2 regions of the Vibrio sp. KUL80 genome follow, and region 1 is predicted to be linked to the other one. Evidence: riboswitches for the same ligand, from Rfam matches in the RefSeq annotation. Region 1 holds a riboswitch; the other holds the start of a gene.

What was found. Region 1 has a riboswitch for lysine ahead of AC6I8U_RS05400 (Na+/H+ antiporter NhaC family protein). Riboswitches for the same ligand answer to the same signal wherever they lie in the genome.
Region 2: it holds a riboswitch for lysine, as region 1 does, so the genes downstream of both, lysC (lysine-sensitive aspartokinase 3) here and AC6I8U_RS05400 (Na+/H+ antiporter NhaC family protein) in region 1, are expected to answer to the same signal.

The regions. Positions count from the first base shown of each region.
Region 1 covers NZ_AP045841.1:1,168,513-1,173,945, reverse strand. The annotation lists gene hisG (ATP phosphoribosyltransferase) at 1-833, opposite strand, end outside; His leader region at 875-1,011, opposite strand; gene AC6I8U_RS05400 (Na+/H+ antiporter NhaC family protein) at 1,260-2,861, opposite strand; lysine riboswitch at 2,981-3,164, opposite strand; gene AC6I8U_RS05395 (H-NS family histone-like protein) at 3,710-4,117, shown strand; gene AC6I8U_RS05390 (inosine/guanosine kinase) at 4,171-5,433, opposite strand, start outside.
Region 2 covers NZ_AP045841.1:373,217-378,649, forward strand. The annotation lists rRNA gene AC6I8U_RS01675 (23S ribosomal RNA) at 1-1,279, shown strand, start outside; rRNA gene rrf (5S ribosomal RNA) at 1,406-1,521, shown strand; tRNA gene AC6I8U_RS01685 (tRNA-Asp) at 1,562-1,638, shown strand; gene lysC (lysine-sensitive aspartokinase 3) at 1,826-3,175, opposite strand; lysine riboswitch at 3,275-3,449, opposite strand; gene AC6I8U_RS01695 (pyridoxal-phosphate-dependent aminotransferase family protein) at 3,665-4,783, shown strand; gene AC6I8U_RS01700 (valine--tRNA ligase) at 4,853-5,433, opposite strand, start outside.

The DNA.
Region 1 (5,433 bases):
TCCATGGTTTCCCAGAACAGATTCTCAGTACTTACTAGGTGAACAGCAACGCGCTCCGTATCCATAGACAGCGGTAATACTGTTGGGTCTTCCGCACCAGGAAGCAGTGATTTGATTTGCTCAAGCTTCTCAACTGGAGCGTGTAGCATGATGTATTTCGACTCTTTCGCCTGTTGAACACCTTGCATACGCGTTAGCAGTTTGTCGATTAGTGCTAGTTTGTCAGCATCAAACTCACCCATGCGCTGAATCAACGTCGCTTTAGAACGGAAAATGACTTCTGCTTCTTTTAGGCCGTTCGCCTCTAGCGTAGCACCGGTAGAAACCAAGTCAGCAATCGCATCAGCAAGACCTGCACGCGGCGCTACTTCTACTGAGCCCGTTAGCATACAAGCGCTAAAATCTACACCTTGCTCGTCCATGTAGGCTTTGAGAAGTTGTGGGTAGGTAGTCGCAATACGCTTACCAGCCAGGTCTTGAGGACCCGTATAAGTCTCATCTTTATTGATAGCGATAGATAGGCGACAACCACCGAAGTCTAGACGGCGAAGCGTCTTAAACTCGTTTGCCTCTCCAAGTGCTTTACGGTCAAGACGAACTTCTTCTAGTTCGTTTTCACCGATAAAGCCGAGGTCAACCACGCCATCCATAATTAGACCAGGGATGTCATCATCGCGAACGAGCAAAAGATCGATTGGCATATTTAGCGAATGAACAACAAGGCGCTCACCCATTACATTGAACTTAACACCACACTTTTTAAGTAGGTCTTGGCTCTCTTTACTTAAGCGACCCTTTTTTTGAATCGCAATTCTTAGGCGTTGTGTTTGCATTGCTGTATCCCTGTGCAAAATATTGATTTTTAAAATATAAAACGAAAAAACCCTCGGGAGCTTTGGTCTCCCGAGGGTTTAATTCTTGAAATCTTAAATCGAACCTCCGAGAGTTTTACCTATCTCTCGGGTATGCGTTCATCTCCCGAAAGATTAAGCTGGGTGATGGTGATGATGATGAATGTTCATATCAAAATTTAGCATACTTATGTTTAGGTTCCTTTGTGTCTGTACCTTCACACTAACTAAGGTTAAGACGATTTTCAACCACTAATTTCAATTGAAAACAATTTTTTTACTGAACGGTCAATTATCAGAAAGATACGCCCTACTTCTCGACTGAGAAAACCATAAAAAACAGGGAGGCGCTTGCCCGAAAACCAAAAACTAGTGAAAAAAAAGAGCCCTTACGGACTCTTTTCTCGATTATACGTTTGCTTCTTGCGACATTCTCGCTTTAGAGAGTGCTGACAGAACAAAACAAACAATCACAAATGTCATTGATGCAGCGGCGAATGAGATGAACACTGACGTAGTCATACCCAAGGTAATGAAGCCAACACAAGACACCAATGCTACAGATAGCGCGTACGGCAACTGAGTCGCAACGTGGTCAATGTGATTACAACGTGCACCCGTCGATGACAAGATCGTTGTATCAGAGATCGGTGAACAGTGGTCACCAAATACTGAACCAGCTAATACAGCGCCTAGCATTGGTAGCATCATCGCGATATCTGTTGCACCTGCCATATCACCAGCAATCGGTAGCATGATGCCAAACGTACCCCAAGAAGTACCTGTAGAGAACGCCATTAGACCAGACAATAGGAACAAAATAACTGGTAGCCAGTGAACGTTAATATTGCCTTGTACGGTTGAAGAGAGGTAAGCACCGGTTTTCATGTCGCCAATTACAGAACCAATCGACCATGCGAAGAACAAAATAAGGATAGCGCCAAACATCGACTTAGCACCAATCCACATGGTCGTCGCAATATCAGAGATTGATAGTTTCTGTTTCACCACAGTAAACACTGCTGTTAGAAGACCAGCTGAACCACCGTAGATAAGTGACGTGCCTACATCTGTGTTTTCAAATGCGCCAAGTACGTTGAATGCAACACCGTCAGCAGCTAATGCTTGGCCGCCAGTGTAAATCATCGCCACAACCATTGCGCCGATAAGCACTAGAATTGGAAGCACTAGATCAGAGACAGAACCAAAGTCGCTTTCTTTGATATCAAGCTCTTCGTTGAGTTCATGCGCTTCTTTCGCGTCATTCTCTTTGTCTTTATCAAAACCTAGACCTTGCTTCGCGTTTAGCTCGTGCTTGCGCATTGGGCCAACATCCAATTGGAACCATGCAACGGCAAACACCATAAGTAGCGCGAACACGGCATAGAAGTTCATTGGAATAAGACGAACGTATGCACCAATCGCAGAGTACTCAGTGATACCGTGGGCAACTAGGATACCGCTGACGATAGTCATGATGTACGCACCCCAGCTTGACGCAGGCATAAGTACACACATTGGAGCCGCTGTAGAATCTAGAATATAAGCTAGCTTAGCGCGCGATACATAAAAACGGTCAGTAACAGGACGAGAGATCGCACCTACAGCTAGGCTATTAAAATAGTCATCAACAAAAATGAATACACCGAGGAAAGCGGCTAGGAGCTTAGAGCCACGCTTGCTCTTAACGCGAGCTTGAGCCCACTCAGCAAACGCTTTGGTACCACCAGATAGTGTTAACAGCGCGGTCATCATGCCAAGTAGCAATAGGAAGCCAACAATACTCATGTTCCAAGTATTGAGACCACCATCTTCAATAACAACACCAGAGACAGTATTAAAGACGTAACCGGCCGCGCCTGCGACAGAATAGTCATTAAGAAGGAAAGCGCCCAGTACAATACCTACCCCAAGAGAGAGTAGTACGCGACGAGTAATGATCGCCAAGCTCAGAGCTACGATCGGCGGTAGCAGTGAAAGTGGTGATGTAGCAAAATCGATTAAATTCATGATCTTCAAAAACCAGTTTTTTATTATGGTTAGAGATCTACTGCAGACATGCGCAAAAGGACGAGAAGTCCAAACGCAAACGTTGAACTAAGCGAAAGGGAAGCGAACACTTCACCCAACCCTACAGTAGCGCTCCATAGTTTAACAATATAATAGACTATGGCAGTGTTGTTCCTTTCGAAGACAACCCCAGCGAGAAAGATTGATGGTCTATTCTCACTTCGGCGATAGAGCCTTTCATCATCGTTCATTGGTATCACCCCAACGATGGTTACTTTTCGCTATCGCGCCTCTACATCAAGAGCAAAATCATTCACTGGCATTTCAAGCCAAGTTAAAAGAATGTTCTTTCTCTTGCATTAGGTGCGAGCCATTGTACTTATCAGAACACCAAATGCAACACGAATGATGTTGCAAGTGAGTAAAGATTATGTCGACTTTGTTAGGGTAATTTCTTTCTCTATACCGTATTTGATATCATATATGCCACCAATGACATATCTTGTTGTCAGCATCCATCATTAATTGCTATTAATTTAAAGAACTATTTAGTTGCTTAGAAATTCGAAACAATTCGTGACAAGTAAACTCGATTTAGCCGAGCATTAGTACAATATGCAACAAAATCCACTTTTCATACATCAATAATGGAGAAAAGTTCATTATTGATTCAAAACAGATTTGAATTGGCGGGGCACTACTACTTTGAAGTTACTTTCAAGAGTTGAATTATCAGAGTTTTGTAAGTTTTCTTATTTTTACAGTTTTAATATCACGAAAATATTGTCAATTAGTTGTTTGGTGTTTATTATTAATCCGAAACTAATAAATAATCTCATGGGAATGTCATGTCTGAATTAACCAAAACTCTACTAAATATTCGTAGCCTACGTGCATTTGCTCGTGAACTTACTCTTGAGCAACTAGAAGAAGCACTAGAAAAGTTAACTACTGTTGTCGGTGAAAGACAAGAAGCTGAAGCTGAAGAGCGCGCAGCCAAAGAAGCTCGTGAAGCTAAACTAAGCGAATACGCTCAAATGATCGCACAAGACGGTATCGACGTTGAAGATCTTATTGCAGCATTGTCTGGTGAATCAAAAGGCAAAACTAAAGCTAAGCGTGCACCACGCCCAGCTAAGTACAAATACGTAGACGCGACTGGCGCTGAAAAAACTTGGACAGGTCAAGGTCGTACTCCTTCTGTAATCCAAGCAGCACTAGACGAAGGTAAATCACTAGAAGATTTTGAAATTTAATTTCAGTCTTAATGTGGATTTATAAAAAAAGCGCCAATAATTGGCGCTTTTTTTTATCTTTCCCAATATGCCTCTTCTAGGCTGTCCTCTCTCTCTGGTAACCCTCGAGACAGGCGTGGGGAGTGTTGTACTAATACTTCATAACTCGCTCTATTTGAGTACTTACATACTTGAGAAAACGACGAATAACTCAAGAAAGTATGTTGATGCTTGCTCGAGTTAGGCACATTTTCTTTATGGTATTTATTTGCTGCCATGTCATGCAATAGTGCCGACAATGCCGCATCCCCTGCACCATTGGTATTTTTAATCTTTTCTGGGCCGCCCATATATGGCGCAATATGTGAATAAACTTTAATAGGATTTTCACACGCCTCTTTAACAGCCGGACGACTAAATTCAAAACGGTTAAACTCTGCAATACAACCCGGCAATAATGGCAGCGATGTCTCTCTTTTTGCCTCTTCTTCTGTATATCCCGCCATATATAGTCCAACCGGACCGGCTGTGCACAGTACTAAGTCAACCCATTCTAGTGCTTTATCTGCTGCAGCCAGTGGATCAGTTTCCCCAGTTAAGGCTTCCGCCTCGTCTTCGTTCATGGCTACAACGGATACGTGTTGCTTTAGGAAATCACGCCAATATTGCGGATCGTCCTGAATAACAAAGCGTGTACCTAGGGTAAGTACAACAGGAACGTTATACTTCTTGGCATACTCGATGGCACGCATTGTCGCTTCTGGCATTGGGTCGCCATCTTTACAACGAACTAAATAAGCAGTCAGTACTAAAGCCGATGCCTTTTTGAAAATCTTTTCAGGGATGCTATCTGCTTCTAATTGATTCATTTGACCTTCGCTGATCGCGAAAGTACGTTCACCGTCTTCTGTAATTAAAGTAAAGCATCGACCGATCGCGCCATCGACACCTTGAAGATAGTTCAAATCCATACGGCTAGACGTGTTACATAGATATCGGTAACCGTAGCTGCCTATTTTAATATCTTCACTCATTACACCAAGTAGTACGGATTTATCATCCGCGAGTACAGAGTAATTATGAAGCGTATTACCAATAGTCCCTCCTGCATACTCATTGGTAATAAGTTCTTTCTCTTTAAGCTCTTTGTATAGAGCTTCAGCTGCCACATCATCAATGACCAGAGAGTGACCTTTACTCAGACCAAATTTTTCAATCACACTACTGTCTACTTTTGCTTCGATATCAACCAAGGTTTGGTCAATACCAATAATGTGCGTTCGCGACATCTTTTTGCTGTCTTGAGATTGACTGACAAGCAAATCTCTTTCATGAAC
Region 2 (5,433 bases), 800 kb from region 1:
GGGTAGAGAATACCAAGGCGCTTGAGAGAACTCGGGTGAAGGAACTAGGCAAAATGGTACCGTAACTTCGGGAGAAGGTACGCTCCTCGCGGTGAAGTCCCTTGCGGATGGAGCTATGGGGAGTCGCAGATACCAGGTGGCTGCAACTGTTTATTAAAAACACAGCACTGTGCAAAATCGTAAGATGACGTATACGGTGTGACGCCTGCCCGGTGCCGGAAGGTTAATTGATGGGGTTAGACTTCGGTCGAAGCTCTTGATCGAAGCCCCGGTAAACGGCGGCCGTAACTATAACGGTCCTAAGGTAGCGAAATTCCTTGTCGGGTAAGTTCCGACCTGCACGAATGGCGTAATGATGGCCACGCTGTCTCCACCCGAGACTCAGTGAAATTGAAATCGCTGTGAAGATGCAGTGTACCCGCGGCTAGACGGAAAGACCCCGTGAACCTTTACTACAGCTTGGCACTGAACATTGACCCTACATGTGTAGGATAGGTGGGAGGCTTTGAAACTAGTACGCCAGTATTAGTGGAGCCGTCCTTGAAATACCACCCTTGTAGTGTTGATGTTCTAACGTCGGCCCCTTATCGGGGCTGCGGACAGTGCCTGGTGGGTAGTTTGACTGGGGCGGTCTCCTCCCAAAGAGTAACGGAGGAGCACGAAGGTGGGCTAATCACGGTTGGACATCGTGAGGTTAGTGCAATGGCATAAGCCCGCTTGACTGCGAGAATGACAATTCGAGCAGGTGCGAAAGCAGGTCATAGTGATCCGGTGGTTCTGAATGGAAGGGCCATCGCTCAACGGATAAAAGGTACTCCGGGGATAACAGGCTGATACCGCCCAAGAGTTCATATCGACGGCGGTGTTTGGCACCTCGATGTCGGCTCATCACATCCTGGGGCTGAAGTCGGTCCCAAGGGTATGGCTGTTCGCCATTTAAAGTGGTACGCGAGCTGGGTTTAGAACGTCGTGAGACAGTTCGGTCCCTATCTGCCGTGGGCGTTGGAAGATTGAAGGGGGCTGCTCCTAGTACGAGAGGACCGGAGTGGACGAACCTCTGGTGTTCGGGTTGTGTCGCCAGACGCATTGCCCGGTAGCTAAGTTCGGAATCGATAACCGCTGAAAGCATCTAAGCGGGAAGCGAGCCCTGAGATGAGTCTTCCCTGGCACTTTAAGTGTCCTAAAGGGTTGTTCGAGACTAGAACGTTGATAGGCAGGGTGTGTAAGCGTTGTGAGGCGTTGAGCTAACCTGTACTAATTGCCCGTGAGGCTTAACCATACAACACCCAAAGGGTTTTGATGGACTCAAAGTAAGAACATTGAATGTGTATTTAGACTTTTAAATCAGTTTTCCAGATTTATTGTTTTCAGATTTTCAGAAAATCTGAAGGCAAAACAGAATTTGCTTGGCGACCATAGCGTTGTGGACCCACCTGACTCCATGCCGAACTCAGAAGTGAAACGCAATAGCGCCGATGGTAGTGTGGGGCTTCCCCATGTGAGAGTAGGACATCGCCAGGCTTTAAATTTTGGACACTTGCATTAGCGAGTATGCCACTGCGGAGTGGTAGTTCAGTTGGTTAGAATACCGGCCTGTCACGCCGGGGGTCGCGGGTTCGAGTCCCGTCCACTCCGCCACTTATTAAGAAGCCTCGTCGAAAGACGAGGCTTTTTGCTATCTGCAAAATACTAAGCCCTAGACTCGGCGCCCTCGTCGAATTACTAGGGCTTTTTTACGCCTATAGCTTTTTGAAGTTCAATCATTCGCCATTCAATAGATACAAAAAAGGCGGTATTTCTACCGCCTTTGTTCAATGTTTATCACCTATTCAAACAAGTCTTCATGCAATGCTTTTACCGCATCTTTAGCTTCGCCTTCATCGAGTAGGAAGCAAAGGTTATGCGGGCTAGCGCCATAGCAGATCATGCGAATATTGAAGCTGTCTAGAGTATCGAATACTTCCGCAGCAGAGCCCTTGGTTTCACTCATCTGGTTGCCGATAAGCGCGACAAGGCTAAGCCCTTGTTTAACCTCAACAGTACAAAGCTGCTCTAGTTCTTGCTGTGCTTCAAGTGGGAGCTCTGGTGCACCGCCACCCGTATCAGTTTGATCAAGTGTTAGAGAAACACTGACTTCAGAAGTCGTTACTAGGTCAACAGAAATCTTGTGCTTAGCAAGCACCGTAAATACGTTTGCCAAGAAGCCATAGGCTTGGAACATACGAGGGTTGCGTAGCGTGACCATGGTTTGGTTATTGCGCAGAGCTAGCGCGCGGAATAGAGGTGCGCTCTCTACGGTTTGTCGTACCCAAGTGCCACCTTCTTGTGGTGCTTTTGAGGAACCAACAAAGACTGGGATCTGGTGGCGAAGCGCTGGCAGTAGTGTAGAAGGGTGAAGAATTTTAGCGCCGAAATTTGCCATCTCAGAGGCTTCACTGAAGCTGATCTCTGGGATTGGACGAGCGTTTGGTGCTATACGTGGGTCGGTTGTGTAGATACCAGGTACGTCGGTCCAGATTTCAAGACCTGCAGCTTCTACGGCTTCAGCGATAAGTGCCGCGCTGTAATCACTACCACCACGACCTAATGTCGTTGTCTCGCCATCTTCATCAGAGCCGATAAAGCCCTGTGTAACTACAACATATTGCTTGCAAAGAGGAACCAGCTTCTCGCTAGCTGCTGCTTTGGTTGCTTCGATGTTTGGTTCTGCTTTACCGTAATCACTGTCTGTCTTAAGCGCTTCACGAATATCAAAACGCACCGCATCGATACCACGCTCTTGCATTAGGCGAGTAAGGATGTGTGTCGACATACGTTCACCGCATGCCACTAGGTGGTCGGTAAGCTTTGGAGTTGCTGCAATGCAAGCGGCTTCCGATAGCGTCGCTACCTTTTCGATCAGAGCGTCTACACGTGCTTCAATAGAGCTGACATCATTAAGCTTTGACATGATGTCGGTATGGATATCGCGAAGCTTGCTAATGAGCTCAGCACGACGAGTCTCGTCCTTAACGCCGTTTGCAAGTTCAACCAAGATGTTGGTCACGCCTGAACAAGCGCTGCTAACTACCAACTTGGTTTGCGGGTTATTTTCGATGATTTCGGCACAACGGCTCATGGCTTCGAAGTTGGCGACGCTAGTTCCGCCAAATTTAGCTACATTGAATGCGCTCACAGTGATTCTCCAGGACTTCCAGTTAAAGTTTATGGTTGGTAACCCAACATCCGATGTTTGAAGAGAGAAATAGAGCAGAGGAATATGAATATTAGAATAGACCTCAGAAGCTCTTCACCAATTCTTGGTGACAGTTAAAGGGATTCAGCCCATTTAACCGACAAACTAAATCCGACAATTTTAGTTCATCTCGGCACTGCTCCCCATGAGTGAATTGTATTGAAGTTGCGGCTTCACAAATCACTTGCCTGGGCAGTGCTCCTCTTCCGCTGTAGCATCGAGAACGTCAATGAAAACGATTGGCTACAGATAGTGTGTTTATTCAACGTTTTTGCGTGTCAAAAGTCAATGGATGTTTATGCATTTCACATGAAAAACTTGAGTAGTTGGATGTTGCAAAAATGTTGTTTTTTCGCCATTGTAGATCGCATTGACGTCCAAAGTGATGTTTTTCCCAACAACTACAATAACCTAATAGGACAATAGCCCATGACCATTTCAAGCTTTGTGCCCCCTCACCGAACCCTAATGGGACCTGGCCCATCTGATATTTATCCGCAAGTGTTGCAGGCTTTAAGCCGCCCTACGATAGGTCACCTTGATCCGCTTTTTATCGGGATGATGGATGAGTTGAAGGTGCTATTGAAATACGCATTCCAAACAGAAAATGATTTCACAATCGCGGTCTCAGCCCCTGGCAGTGCGGGTATGGAAACTTGCTTTGTAAACCTAGTTGAGCCGGGTGATAAGGTTATCGTCTGTCGCAATGGCGTGTTTGGTGAGCGCATGCGTGAGAATGTGGTTCGCTGCGGTGGTGAAGCCATTGTAGTGGATGATGAGTGGGGAGCACCTGTTTCGGTATCGAAAGTCGAACAGGCGATAGCTGAGCATCCTGATGCGAAGATACTTGCGTTTGTGCACGCTGAGACCTCTACTGGTGCAGTGACTGATGCTAAAGCGTTAGGTGCGCTTGCTAAGCAGCACAACATGCTATCTATTGTGGATGCAGTAACCTCGCTTGGTGGTGTTCCACTATTGGTAGACGAGTGGCAGTTGGATGCCGTTTACTCAGGTAGCCAGAAGTGTTTGTCTTGTGTTCCTGGATTGTCACCAGTCACCCTGTCTCCTGCAGCCATTGAAGTGATTAAGTCCCGACAAGCGCCTGTTCAGAGCTGGTTCTTGGATCAGAGCTTGGTGTTAGGTTATTGGAGTGGGGAAGGTAAGCGCAGTTATCACCACACAGCACCAGTAAACAGCCTTTACGCGCTTCATGAGTCCTTGGTGCTTTTGAAAAACGAAGGCCTAGAAAATGCGTGGCAGCGCCATCAAGATATGCATATGTTGCTACGTGAAGGGCTCGAAAACCTAGGACTGAGTTTTGTGGTTGAAGAGCAAAGTCGTCTGCCGCAGCTTAATGCTGTCTATCTCCCTGAGGGCGTGGATGATGCTGCGGTAAGATCGCAGCTGTTAGAAGAGTACAACCTTGAGATCGGTGCAGGTCTTGGTGCGCTCGCTGGAAAAGCATGGCGTATTGGCTTGATGGGTTATGGCGCTAGAAGAGAGAACGTCGCGCTTTGCTTGAAGGCTCTGGAGACTGTGTTGAAGTAAGCCCAGTCCTTCAAACATAAAAAAGCCGAGAGTGTTACCACTCTCGGCTTCTGTTTTTAGACTTGCTAATTACAGCGCAGCAATAGTTTGCTTTTGCTCTTCAAGCTTAACTAGCGTCTCTTTGTAACCTTCTAGCTTCTCACGCTCTTTGGCCACAACCGCTTCAGGTGCTTTTGCTACGAAGCCTTCGTTGCCTAGCTTACCTTCGATACGCTTGATCTCGCCTTGAGTCTTAGCGATCTCTTTCGCTAGACGATCCAGCTCAGCATCTTTGTCGATCAGGCCCGCCATTGGAATCATTAGCTCAGACTTACCAACCAGTGCCGTTGCACACGCTGGCGTTTCTTCGCCTTCAGCTAGTACCTTGATGCCTTCTAGTTTAGCAAGCGAAGCGAGTACCGCTTTGTTTGCTTCTAGGCGTGCTGCGTCTTTCTCGTCAGCAACTTTCAGCATCACATCCAGACCTTTGCTTGGTGCAATGTCGTACTCTGCGCGAAGGTTACGGATGCTAGTGATGAATGCTTTCACCCACTCGATGTCATCAAGCGCTTCTTGGTTGAAGTTCGCTTCTTCAAACTGAGGCAGAGCTTGAAGCATGATCGTGTCGCCTTCAACACCATCTACTAGCGGCTTGACGCTTTGCCAGATAG